Regions from separate parts of the Paenibacillus rhizolycopersici genome, predicted to be linked through region 2. Evidence: riboswitches for the same ligand, from Rfam matches in the RefSeq annotation. Region 2 holds a riboswitch; each other region holds the start of a gene.
What was found. A riboswitch is a leader RNA that binds a small molecule or an ion and turns the genes downstream of it on or off. The one in region 2 is predicted to bind cobalamin.

Region 1: another riboswitch for cobalamin. It lies ahead of IM700_RS02485 (anaerobic ribonucleoside triphosphate reductase); the one in region 2 lies ahead of metE (5-methyltetrahydropteroyltriglutamate--homocysteine S-methyltransferase).
Region 3: another riboswitch for cobalamin. It lies ahead of IM700_RS02275 (ABC transporter substrate-binding protein); the one in region 2 lies ahead of metE (5-methyltetrahydropteroyltriglutamate--homocysteine S-methyltransferase).

The regions. Positions count from the first base shown of each region.
Region 1 is NZ_JADCNN020000002.1:28,527-32,724, forward strand. Features, by position in the region: gene IM700_RS02470 (HD domain-containing protein) at 1-592, shown strand, start outside; tRNA gene IM700_RS02475 (tRNA-Thr) at 687-759, opposite strand; gene IM700_RS02480 (MTH1187 family thiamine-binding protein) at 831-1,130, opposite strand; cobalamin riboswitch at 1,625-1,875, shown strand; gene IM700_RS02485 (anaerobic ribonucleoside triphosphate reductase) at 2,054-4,030, shown strand; gene nrdG (anaerobic ribonucleoside-triphosphate reductase activating protein) at 4,027-4,198, shown strand, end outside.
Region 2 is NZ_JADCNN020000013.1:10,191-14,388, forward strand. Features, by position in the region: gene IM700_RS14640 (DUF2249 domain-containing protein) at 1-370, opposite strand, end outside; gene IM700_RS14645 (multicopper oxidase domain-containing protein) at 415-1,413, opposite strand; cobalamin riboswitch at 1,616-1,813, shown strand; gene metE (5-methyltetrahydropteroyltriglutamate--homocysteine S-methyltransferase) at 1,971-4,198, shown strand, end outside.
Region 3 is NZ_JADCNN020000001.1:522,299-526,496, forward strand. Features, by position in the region: gene IM700_RS02270 (methyl-accepting chemotaxis protein) at 1-1,024, shown strand, start outside; cobalamin riboswitch at 1,112-1,321, shown strand; gene IM700_RS02275 (ABC transporter substrate-binding protein) at 1,564-2,571, shown strand; gene IM700_RS02280 (FecCD family ABC transporter permease) at 2,568-3,617, shown strand; gene IM700_RS02285 (ABC transporter ATP-binding protein) at 3,614-4,198, shown strand, end outside.

The sequences.
Region 1 (4,198 bases), on a different contig from region 2:
CGTAGAAGCTGCCGAATTATTGCGCGATCACGGCGACGACCTTTTGTGGAACCACTCGAACCGCGTCTTTCTGTTTGCGGCGATGAAGGGGAATTCGAGTCAAGTCAAATACGATGCCGAGTTGCTTTATATCAGCTCGCTCTTCCACGATCTCGGCTTGACACCCGCCTTCCGAAGCCCGGACAAACGCTTTGAGGTCGATGGGGCGAATGCGGCCCGCGACTTTCTGAGAAGCCGCGGCATTCCGGAAGAATCCATTCGATTGGTATGGAATGCGGTTGCCCTGCACACCACCGTCGGAATCGTGGAATACATGGAAACCGAGGCGGCTCTGATGAATTTCGGCGTCGGTTATGACGTCGTCGGGAAGAACTTTGATTTCATTCCGGCAGAAGTGCGGAAGCAAGTCGTCGAAGCTTTTCCTCGCGACCAGTTCAAACACAACATCTTGCATGCATTCTGGGAAGGCTTCAAGCACAAACCGGAAACGACATACGGTACGATGAACGCCGATGTGTGCGAGATGTTTCTTCCGGGCTATCAACGCCCGAACTTTTGCCATCATGTCCTTCACTCCAAGTGGGAGGAATAAGGGGATTGAGTAACTTTCCGGCAGAAGTTTGACTTTAATCGCAAAAACGCGCCCCCCGAAACCTCGGAGGGCGCGTTTCCACTTGCATTAAGGATGCTGGTGAAGGGATTCGAACCCCCGACCTACGCATTACGAATGCGTTGCTCTACCAGCTGAGCTACACCAGCAAGTTCGTTTTTAGCGAACAAAAATTATTATAACTCGTTTTCAAAATAATGCAAGCGCCAATGCTTGGTAATTACAATTTCTCGCGAACGGAGCGCAGCTTCTGCTCCGAGGAGCTGGCTTTGTCGCGGCGGTCGTCGATCTTGATCGACGTCGACACGCGGCCGGCACCCGACTGGAACGGCGCTTCATGGATGGCACGAATGGCGGCGAACACGTCGTCCAACGGCCCTTCAATAATCGTACTCATTGAGGTTAGGGTAAACGTAATTCCCGTCTGCTTCTCCAGCACCCGATGCAACTCAGCGACATAAGCGCTCAGGCTGGTGCTACCCGTTCCGATCGGAATGACGGTTACTTCAGCGATGGCCATAATCGATCCCTTCTTTCTGGTAGTGGTTTTGTTTTCAATCACGAGCTTGTTATTCAACCTACCTCCATTCTACCCATCCTTGCACTTGAAGATCAACCGATCTCTAACGGACTGTAGTGACCTTATTTGTCCCGGGAATCCGAACTTCGCTTTCTAACGGACCTTGGAGCCGCTATTTGCCTAGAATCTGCCCCATTTATACGTCTTCGCACCAAATAAGGGCCTTGGGGTCCGTTAGATTTCTTATTCGTCAGAAATTGCAGAAATAACGACTTCTCAGTCCGTTAGCCAACACCGTTCGAAAAACAGTTGCCGCCCCCCAACCATCCTCCTAGTTCCTCAGTCCCATTCATAAATGTTCACAATTCTCCCTCGTCCCCCACTCTCCGCATCGTTATAAGGACTGGAGATTTTCACGACGTTTTCAGGTCATTTACATGGTAAAAATTCGGTTTACAAACACAACATCTTGGGCTATCCTTAGATCAACGCAACAAAATATAGTGTGAACGGGTGATCCGGCGGACAAGCCTCCGGACCTTAAAAGGGAAGTGCGGTGCAAAGCCGCTGCGGTCCCGCCACTGTAATCGGTAGCTAGGCGCTAGAGACGAAACGTTCATCGAATCGTCTTGAAGGCCCAGCCGTTCGTCTGACCTTTATGCCACTGCGGCTTGATTCTAAAGCTGCGGGAAGGCGTCAGCAATGACCCGAAAGCCAGGAGACCTGCCCGTTTGGAAGACACCGACGGAAAACCTGCGAGGAACAGGGATGGTGTCCGCTTGCCGCTGAACCTTAGGGCTTCTATTTCTATGCCCAACGTGATCGTTATGATGCAGCGCATTCGGGCATGTCCACCCTCGTCGGGTTGGACATGCCCTTTTATATGAAGTAAAAACTCAGTTTATCGGGAGGAGAACTTTGTTATGGCATTGCTAAACCAGACGTATACCGGCCGAGACACCTTGCTGGATGAAGTCATTCAATTAGGCGAGGAAATCGTGCACAGTCGAAATCTCGAGGTGCTGCGTGAGAACGCCAATTTGAACGGGGAGAGCTTCTCCGGCAAGATGAGTAAATTCGGAAGCGAGTATGCTAAATGGTACGCAAACCATTTCGTGATGCCGGCCCGCTTGGTCCAAGCCATCCAGGACAATATTGTCTACGTCCACGATCTGGACCAATACGCCATCGGCACAACCAACTGCATCTTTATCCCTTTCGATAAGCTGCTGCGCGAAGGCTTCAATACCGGGAACGGCAGCGTACGCCCGCCATCCTCCATCATGACGGCGATGGCGCTGGTGGCGATCATTTTTCAATCCCAGCAAAACTCCCAATACGGCGGCGTATCCGCGAACAAACTGGACTTCGATCTCGCCCCGTACGTGGCCAAATCATTCGCCAAGTACTTCCGCAAAGGGTTGGATTACTTTGAGGAAGGCGATGCCAGCGCCGAGTTGGGCGACATTGCCATGAGCCGCAGCGACCTCCGAGACGGGTATCCGAAAGCCTTCAAATATGCGTTAAAGGAAACCGAAAGCGAAACGCTGCAGGCGGCCGAGAGCCTGGTCCATAACCTAAACACCATGTCGAGCCGGGCCGGCGGACAAATCCCGTTCACCAGTATTAACTACGGAACCTGCACCTCGCCGGAAGGACAGCTGGTAATCAGCTCCCTGCTCACCGCGACCATGCGTGGGCTAGGCAGCGGGGAGACGCCGATTTTTCCGATTCAGATTTTCAAATGCAAGCAAGGGATCAATCAAAATCCAGGGGAACCGAACTACTCCCTGTTCCTGAAAGCGGCGGAATGCTCAGCCAAACGGCTGTATCCGAATTTCGCCAACCTGGATGCCCCGCTGAACCTGATGTATTACGATCCGACGAATCCGGATACGGAATTCGCTACGATGGGCTGCCGCACCCGGGTGCTGGCCGACCGTTTCGGACGGAACCATCTGTCCGGCAAAGGAAATCTATCCTTTAATACGCTAAACCTCGTCAAAATAGGCCTTGAGCACGGGATCGAATTGGGCCATCGCAAGGAGGCCGATGAGCGCGGCTTCTACCGGGAGCTGACGCATTATATGGATATCGCGCTGGAGGGACTGCTGCACCGTTTCAACATCCAAGCCTCTCAGAAGGCGAAGGCTTCGGATTTCATGATGCGTGAAGGGGTCTGGGAGGGCGGCGAGGCGCTGGCACCGGACGACGCGGTTGGCGATCTGCTCAAACACGGTAGCTTGTCCATTGGATTCATCGGCTTGGCCGAATGCATGAAGGCCATGTACGGCAAACACCACGGCGAAGACGAAGCGGTGTATCAGAAAGCGTATGATTTGATCGCCTACATGCGCGACTATTGCGACCGCCAAAGCGAAATCCATAATCTGAACATCACGTTGTTCGCCACCCCGGCGGAGGGCCTGTCCGGCAAATTCACTAAACGGGACCGTGCGGTATACGGCCCGATACCCGGAGTCGTGGATCGCGATTACTACACGAATTCATTTCATATCCCGGTCTACTACAACCTCAGTGCCGCGCGAAAAATTGAACTGGAAGCCAAGTTTCACGGGCTTTGCAACGCGGGTGCGATCTCTTATATCGAGCTAAACGGCAATGCCCGCAGCAACCCGGCAGCGTTCCTGAAAATCGTGCAATTCGCCCTGCAGCAGCAGGTCAGCTATTTCAGCATCAACCATCCGATCGACCGGTGCTCGGCTTGCGGCTTCGAAGGGATTATCGGGGCAACCTGCCCTTCCTGCGGCAGGCATGAGAACGATGTGCATATCCGCCGCTTGCGCCGGGTGACGGGCTACCTGACCGGCGATTTCCAAACGCGGTTTAATGCAGCCAAACAAGCGGAAGTGCGCGACCGGGTCAAACACGACGTATGAATCTTTGCGGCTACTATCCCGAATCTATTAATGAAGGCGAAGGCTTGAGGGCGGCGATTTTTATCAGCGGTTGCCGTCATTATTGCAAGGGCTGCTTCAGCCCGAAGACCTGGAACTTCGATTACGGCGAACCGTTTACTTTGGAACGCGAAGCCGAAATCATTCATG
Region 2 (4,198 bases):
GCACCATCGGCTGCGGAGGTTCGAGTCCGCGGTTGTCAAGTTCAATGAGGTTGGAGGAGCGTTCGACCGACGCGTTCTGCGCCTTTGAGGCTACCTTAGCCTCATCGACGGTCTCCAACCAGGATTTATTTTTCTTATGGACAAACGTTGTTATCCAATGTTCCTTGTCGTGCATGACCGATTGGCCGACGAGCCCCTTCATCTTCAGAAAGCCAAGCAATGGCGTGGGTTTGAAGGTGGCGTGCAATACGAAGATATCGTCTTTCCCCAGCGTTTTTACGGTGTCCATGATCATCTGGAACGGCTCCATTTTACTCTTGAGCTGCTCCCGGACGTCCAATTCAACGATTTTGGCATCTTGTCGTTCCATTGAGCTTCACCTCTTTCATCAGATTGCAATCGGGTTATCGTTTCTTAATGGCTCATCGCCGGTGCTCCATTATCCTTGCCATCTCGAGTCACCCGCAGGATAGCGGTAGCCCCCAAATAAGCGTCGTTCAGTTGATGGGTTAAAATCGGATAATCGCCTTCTTCTGTGACGGTAAACTCGACAACTGCACCTCCACCCGCCGGAAGCAACACGGTTTGCATGCCGTACAGCTCGTTCTTTGGGTTACCATCCAGATAGACGTGATCAAAGGTGGTGCCGACCACATGGAAGGAAGATACATGGTTGGGGCCCACATTCACAACGTAAAGCCGAACCTTATCGCCAATCTTGGCGAGGAAGGGATGTTCTTTTAGCGTGTGGTCATCGCCGTTAAATACGACATATTCCGGATCGCCTTGTTGGAAAGCATCCATATCGTTCTCCGCGTACCATTCGCTTTGGACGATCGTATATTCCTGATCGATATCCGCATCCGTAGGGTAACCGTCCTTCGGTTCGACGATGATCATCCCATACATTCCGTTGGCTACGTGAAGCAGCACTGGACTTACTCCGCAATGGTACATGAACACGCCGGGTGTATCGGCAGGATAGGTAAACGTTCCTTGCTCGTCGGGCATCACCTCGACGAACTTCTGGCTGGGAGCGGCATGGACGGCGTGAAAATCCATCGAATGCGGCATATCAGGGTCTAAATTGTTGAGCGTAAATTCCAGTTGATCGCCTTGCTTTACGCGCAATACCGGGCCAGGTGCCGTGCCGTTAAACGTCCAGGCATTATAGGTGACGCCTTCCGAGATCTCAATGTCGGTTCGTTGAGCGGTCATCTCGATGTGTACGGTATTCCCCTCGCGATGGACGACCGGCTCGACTGGCGGATGATTGATATGCGGCGCTTCCTCATGAGGAGCTGCTTCACGGACTGGAGGCTCCTCTGAAGGGAACGCAAACCAGGCGGCTGCGATCATGACCAGACCGGACAAACCTAGTAAGGACCACTTCAGAATGTTCCGAGATTTCATGAGTCATTCCTCTTTCTGTCGTTTATGTGTAAGCCCATGGCATTCTTGTTTGATTAGTTTCATCGTACGATGGGTTTGGGAGTCGAATTGTGATATTAATCACTTGAAAGTTGTCGAAAATGTTGTCATAAATATTTAAATTCCGATGTGTTTGGTATTGTATTCGCCTGGGACATCAAGTAAGATGGGAGGTATATTCCAACCGAATATCGCGGAAATAGGTGTTCCGGCCTTGCTTGGCCGGAGCTTAAAAGGGAAGTCCGGTGCAATGCCGGCGCGGTCCCGCCACTGTAACGGAGGAGTCGGATGCATCGAATGCCACTGGTGATCAAGTCACCGGGAAGGCCGCATCCGGCGATGATGCCGAAGCCAGGAGACCTGCCTATTTCAACGGCACTGCTGTACCTACGGGAGATAGGGAGGTGTTAAAGATGCAAGCCATCGAACAAATGATCGAAGGTCCTCTTTAGCCTATGTTGCTATCGGGGACCTTTTTTGTGTTGCAAACTATGGGTGTCATCAAGCCAAACGATGAGGAGGAAATCAACTTGGGGAACATGAACATAGTTAGCGGAAATCTGGGATATCCCAGAATCGGCGGACAACGGGAATGGAAGAAGCAAATTGAAGCCTATTGGGCAGGGAAAATTGCAGAGTTAGAGCTGCATGATCGATTGACGGAAATTCGGATGGGTCATCTTCGTTTACAGCGGGATCGGGGGATTGACGTAATCCCGGTCGGTGATTTTACCTATTACGACCACGTATTAGACACTGCGACGATGTTCGGACTGATACCGGAGCGGTTTGATTGGAACAGCGACAAATTGCCACTGGATCTATATTTCGCCATTGCTCGAGGGAACGACCAGGCGGCGGCTAGCGAGATGACGAAGTGGTTTAATACCAACTACCACTATATCGTGCCTGAACTGGGGTTCAGGGAACCGCAGGTGGTCGTCAATCGGCCGCTTATGGCTTATTTGGAAGCCAAACAGGAGCTGGGCATAGAAGGTAGACCCGTGGTGCTGGGGTTGTTCACCTTGTTGAAATTGTCTAAAGGGGAGACCGCAGGCCAAGTCGATGGCTGGATCGAAAAATTGCTGCCCCTATATGTACAGGTATTACGGGAGTTGGAAGCGGCTGGCGCCACATGGGTGCAAATGGACGAACCGGCTTTGGCCGTCTCTCTAACCGAAGAGGACGTTCGCCGGCTTGACTTGATTTATCGGACGATCGCCCGGGAAGTCCCTGATCTGCGGATCATGCTGCAAACGTATTTCGATGCCGTCGAAAGGTACGATTCGCTTGCAGAACTGCCGGTGCATGGTTTGGGACTGGATTTTGTGCACGGCCGGGACGGGAACCTGGAGGCACTGCGTCGATACGGATTTCCTGCAGGCAAGACACTTGGTGCAGGGCTTATCGATGGACGGAATATTTGGCGTACAGATTTAGACGAAACGCTAAGCCTGTTGAAAGAGATTTCTATGTTAGCCGGAGAACCGGGGTTGATCGTGCAGCCTTCCTGCAGCTTGCAGCACGTCCCGGTATCCGTGGCGGGCGAAGAGCGCTTATCCCCGGTGTTACGCGAGGCACTGGCGTTTGCCGAGCAGAAGCTGGAGGAGCTAACGAGCTTGTGCAAGGCGGCAAGCAGTGAGGGACCCGAACCGGTGCAGTTCGCGGAGAACCGCCGTGCACTGGCCGCACTCGCCGCAGATCCGGCCCGGAGCCGTGTTGCGGTGCGGGCGGCGGCGGTGCAGGCTGCTGTAGCCCCGGCGGAGCGAACTAGCGAGTTTGCACAGCGGCGGCTCTTACAGCAGGCGACATGGCGGCTTCCGTTCCTGCCCACAACGACGATTGGCAGTTTCCCGCAGACCGCCGAGGTTCGGGCTGCCCGGCAGAAATGGCGGAAAGGCGAGTGGGACCAGGATAGATATGAGGAGTTCATCCGAACGGAAGTCCGCAAATGGGTCGAGATCCAGGAGGAACTTGGGCTTGATGTGTTGGTGCACGGCGAGTTTGAACGCACCGATATGGTGGAATTTTTCGGTGAGAAGCTGCCGGGCTTTGCATTTACGCAGGGGGGCTGGGTTCAGTCTTACGGTACGCGTTGCGTCAAGCCGCCTGTGATCTACGGGGATGTCGAGTTCGCCAAGCCGATGACCGTCAAGGAAACCGCCTATGCCCAAAGCCTGACGGCTAAGCCGGTTAAAGGGATGCTAACGGGACCGATCACGATCTTGAACTGGTCATTTGTTCGAAGCGATCTATCCCGGGAGCAGGTCGCCTATCAAATTGCTTTAGCCTTACGTAAGGAGGTCGAAGCGTTAGAGCAGGCCGGTATCGGGATGATCCAGGTGGACGAGCCCGCCTTGCGCGAAGGTCTCCCCCTCAAGAGGAAGGATTGGTCGAACTATCTGGACTGGGCGGTAAAAGCGTTCCGGGTGACTACCTCCTCGGTCTTGGATACAACGCAAATTCATACGCATATGTGCTACTGCGAATTTGAAGATATCCTGGAGGAGATCCGAGCGTTGGACGCCGATGTCATTTCGATCGAAACCTCACGCAGCCATGGCGAGTTGATTCACAGCTTTGAGAAGCAGACGTACCCGCTCGGGATTGGCCTTGGCGTTTACGACATCCATAGCCCGCGTGTACCAACCGAAGCCGAGATGGTCTCTTTGATCGAGCGCGCGCTTCAAGTGCTGGACCCGGGATTGTTTTGGATCAACCCAGATTGCGGATTAAAAACCAGAGGGCAAGAGGAGACCGTCGCCTC
Region 3 (4,198 bases), on a different contig from region 2:
CACGATCCGTTCGTTGGCCGATTCCCAGGAATCGATTGCCGGGCCGATGGAGGAATTGGAGGGGAATACGCGGAAGTTGGGCGCGCTGTACCGGAGTTTGGAAGAGATCGCCGGGGAGGTGGCTTTGCTGGCGCTGAACGCATCCATTGAAGCGGCCCGTTTGGGGGCTCAAGGCAAAGGTTTCGACGTGGTAGCCGTACGTATGCGTCAGCTGGCGGACCAAAGCACCGAAGCGATCAGCCGCTCTGCTCCGTTGTTCCGGCAGATTGCCGCGGATGTGGACCGCGTGAAGTCCACGCTGAAAGGCGGCCGGGACTCGGCGCTGGAGGGCATTTCCCTGATGAAGCGAATGGGTGAGGATATTCGTTTCATCGCGGAGGAAGTGGCCGGAGTGAATGGACTGGTTGCCGAGACAGGGCAGCGAAGCCGGGAGCAAGCCGAGCTGACGCGTAACATGGAAGCCATGCTGGGTGAGGTGCATGAAGCACTGAATCGAAGCATCATCCATGTGGAGGGGGCGCTGTCTCGAATGGAGTCCGAACGGGAGCATATTTCCAAGCTGCAGACCGTAGTCGTGGGGCTCGACCGGGCGCAAGGCGAACTGATGGTTTCGCTTAACTCCGTGCATTCGGGGACGGATTTGGCCGCCGGAGGCGAGGAAGCGGTGGCGTTGGGACAGGCCTATGCCCGGAAGCTGCTTAAGGCAGCCGATCAGCCGCGGTTCCTGGCGATGGAACCGGCTGGACACCGAGCCGCTCTGGAGGAGCTATTGGCCGCGGAACCGGGACTTGAAGCAGCTTGGTCAAACCGTGAGGACGGATCCTTTGTCGTGTCCATCCCGGAGGCTGGTTTGCTGAACGCCAAAGGTCGGGAATGGTTCCGCCGTGCTTTTGCCGGGGAAACGGTCGTCTCCGAGGCGTATATCTCAGCGATTACGAAACGACGGTGCATGACGCTTGCCGTGCCCATCCGTCGGGGCGGCGAAGCGATTGGCGTCCTGGGAGCGGATTTGTCTCTGGAGTGAAGTCGAAGACATGACGAAGCGGATTAGATATTGTCAGTTTCCCGCTTTTCCCCTATAATCCAATAGAGAAGAAAGCCTTAAGACAAGCGTACAAATTGTGCCCGTAGGTCCTGAAGCAGCGGTGAAGAACGCCGTGCCGCTTCGGGTTAAAAGGGAAGCCGGTGCAAATCCGGCACGGTCCCGCCACTGTAAACAGGGACGAGCTCACGATGCCACTGTCGCCCGCGAGGGAGATGGGAAGGCGAGCTTTCGTCGATACCTGGAAGTCAGGAGACCTGCCACGGGAAATCAAGACGGTCCTTCGAGGAAAGGATAACGTTCTGCCAAGAGTATCATGGCTTGGCGCCAGACTGTGGAGCTCTCCACTTCGTCGGCGCGCGGCATGACTTTGTAGACGTAACCCCATCCGCTAGGATAGGGGTTTTTCTTTGTTGCCGGGATGGTGTTCGGCTGGACTTGAAATCCGGCTGCACAACGTACCGCTGAAGCACGAGGCGATTCTTTACCAACTGGAATGAACAAAAAGGGGAGATTTGGAGATGAAGAACTGGAAACGAATCGCAAGCTTGGGCTTGTTGGCCTTGCTGCTGGTGCTGGCTGCCTGCGGTAACAACGCAGTGAATCAAGGAACGGGGAACGCTGCGGAGGCGACACAGCAGACGCAAAACGCGGGAACAAATGCTGAAGCGAATCAACCAGCCGCACAGGAGACGACTTATCCCTATACCGTAACGGATTCCACCGGCAAGGAGTTCACGTTTGACGCAGCGCCGGAACGAATGGTTTCGCTGGCGCCGTCAGAGACGGAAGTGCTGTTTGCTCTTGGGCTTAATGAACAAGTCGCCGGCGTATCCGATTTGGACGACTATCCGGAAGCGGTGAAGGACAAACCGCGGATGGGCGGATTCCAGGTGAACGTTGAAGCGATCGTGGCGGCGCAGCCGGATCTCATTTTGGCAGCTAGTCTCATTGATGAGGCGACGGTCAAAAGCCTGACGGATATGGGACTTCAAGTGTTCCAATCCAATCCGAAAACGATCGATGCGGTTATGGAGCATATTCAAACGATTGGCAAAATCACGAATCACCAGGCCGAAGCGGACGAAGTGGTCGGGAAGATGAAGCAGGAGGTCCAAACCGTTACTGATGCGGTGGGTTCGCTGAGCGAGGATCAGAAGAAAAAGGTGTACATCGAGTTTTCCCCAGGCTGGACAGTCGGTAAAGGTGAATTTATGGATGAAATGATCACGTTATCGGGCGGCATCAACGTTGCTTCCGAGGTTGAGGGATGGTCCGAGATTAATGAAGAGCAGATTATTCAAGCGAACCCGGATGTCATTTTGTATGCAAAAAGCGTAATTGACGAGAACAACAAGACGTTGGCTGACATCATCAAAGGCCGTTCCGGCTGGGACCAAATATCGGCTGTGAAGGAGAATCGGATCATTGCTATGGACGATAATCTGCTTAGTCGTACAGGTCCTCGCGTGACACAAGGGCTAATCGAAGTCGCCAAAGCGATTCATCCGGATTTGATCCAGCCATGACGCGCGGCAGATTAGCCGGATATGGGGCGGCGGGACTCGTTCTGCTAGCGGTGACGTTGCTGTTCTGCATCGGCATTGGCTCTGTCTATGTTCCGGCAGGGGATATTGCGGCCATCCTGCTGCATCGGCTCCCGGGTCTTGGCCGCTTGATTACGCCGGACTGGGGCGCTGCGGCAGAGCAAATCGTCGTGCAGGTTCGCTTGCCTCGCGTGCTGCTCGGGATGTTGGTTGGCGCTTCGCTCGCCGTGGCGGGCGCAGGCTTTCAAGGCGTGCTGCGCAACCCGCTGGCGGATCCCTTTACGTTAGGGGTATCGTCAGGTTCGGCGATCGGTGCGGCTGTGCTGATTTTTTTCGGATGGCAGTTTTCGTTGCTTGGCATCTTTACGTTGCCGATGATCGCCTTCGTGACCGGGGCGGTTACGTTATGGATCGTGATCTGGCTGGCCCGGGAGAACGGGAAGCTGCCCATCGAAAGCCTGGTCTTGTCCGGCGTCGTGATGCAGTCTTTTCTAGGGGCGGTCGTGTCCTTTTTAACGGCGATGTCGAAAAAAACAATCAATGAGATTTATTATTGGACGATGGGCAGTTTGAGCTTGCGCGGATGGTCGTATACGGCCATCCTTTTGCCGTATTTGCTGGTGGGGGCCCTGTTCCTGTGGAGCCGGGCCAAGCATTTGAACCTGCTGGCTCTTGGTGAACGTCAGGCTTCCCACTCCGGGATGGCTGTGGAACGGACCAAACTGGCCGTGTTGCTCGTCGCCACGCTGATGACGGCAGCTGCGGTGTCGGTGTCCGGGGTGATCGGATTCGTAGGTCTGGTCGTTCCGCATATGATCCGACTGATCACCGGACCGAATTACCGCCTAATCATCCCGCTGTCCGCGCTAGGTGGGGGGATATTCATGATGTGGAGCGACCTGGCCGCCCGCTCTCTGCTGGCCCCTACAGAAATTCCGCTGGGCATCGTCACCGCGTTTGTGGGAGCGCCTTTCTTTGGGTATCTGCTGTACCGGAAGAAAAAGCAGAGAGAGGAGGAGCTGCGTTGATCGAGGTGCGGGGAGTTGCGAAGGCGTTTGGTCGCCTCGAAGTGCTGAACGAAGTGGATTGGCGGGTCGGCCGCTGCGAGTTTTGGGGATTGATCGGTCCAAACGGCAGCGGCAAAACGACCCTCCTGAACCTAATCTCAGGTGTGGAACAACCGGATTCCGGCGCGATTGCGCTGGAGGGGCGTCCGTTGACGGCCTACTCCCGCAAGGAACTGTCGCGTAAAGTCGCCGTTCTCCAACAGGACGGGCTTCCGTCCGTCGCGTTCACGGTTCGCGAGGTCGTAGAGATGGGCCGATTCGCCCATCAGGACTGGCGCGGCAGGGAGATAGGAGGGGCGGTGGCCGGCCGCCGCCTCATCGACGGCATTATGGAGCGCCTTGACTTGAAGGAGCTCGAGCATCGTCCGCTGGGCGTGCTGAGTGGGGGGCAGCGGCAGCGGGTAGCGCTCGGGAAAGTGATGGCCCAGCAGCCCGAGCTGGTGCTGCTTGATGAACCAACGACCTATTTGGACTTGCGCTACCAGATGCAGTTTATGGAGATGGTCGCCGATTGGCAGCGAGAAGCGGGGCTAACTGTCGTT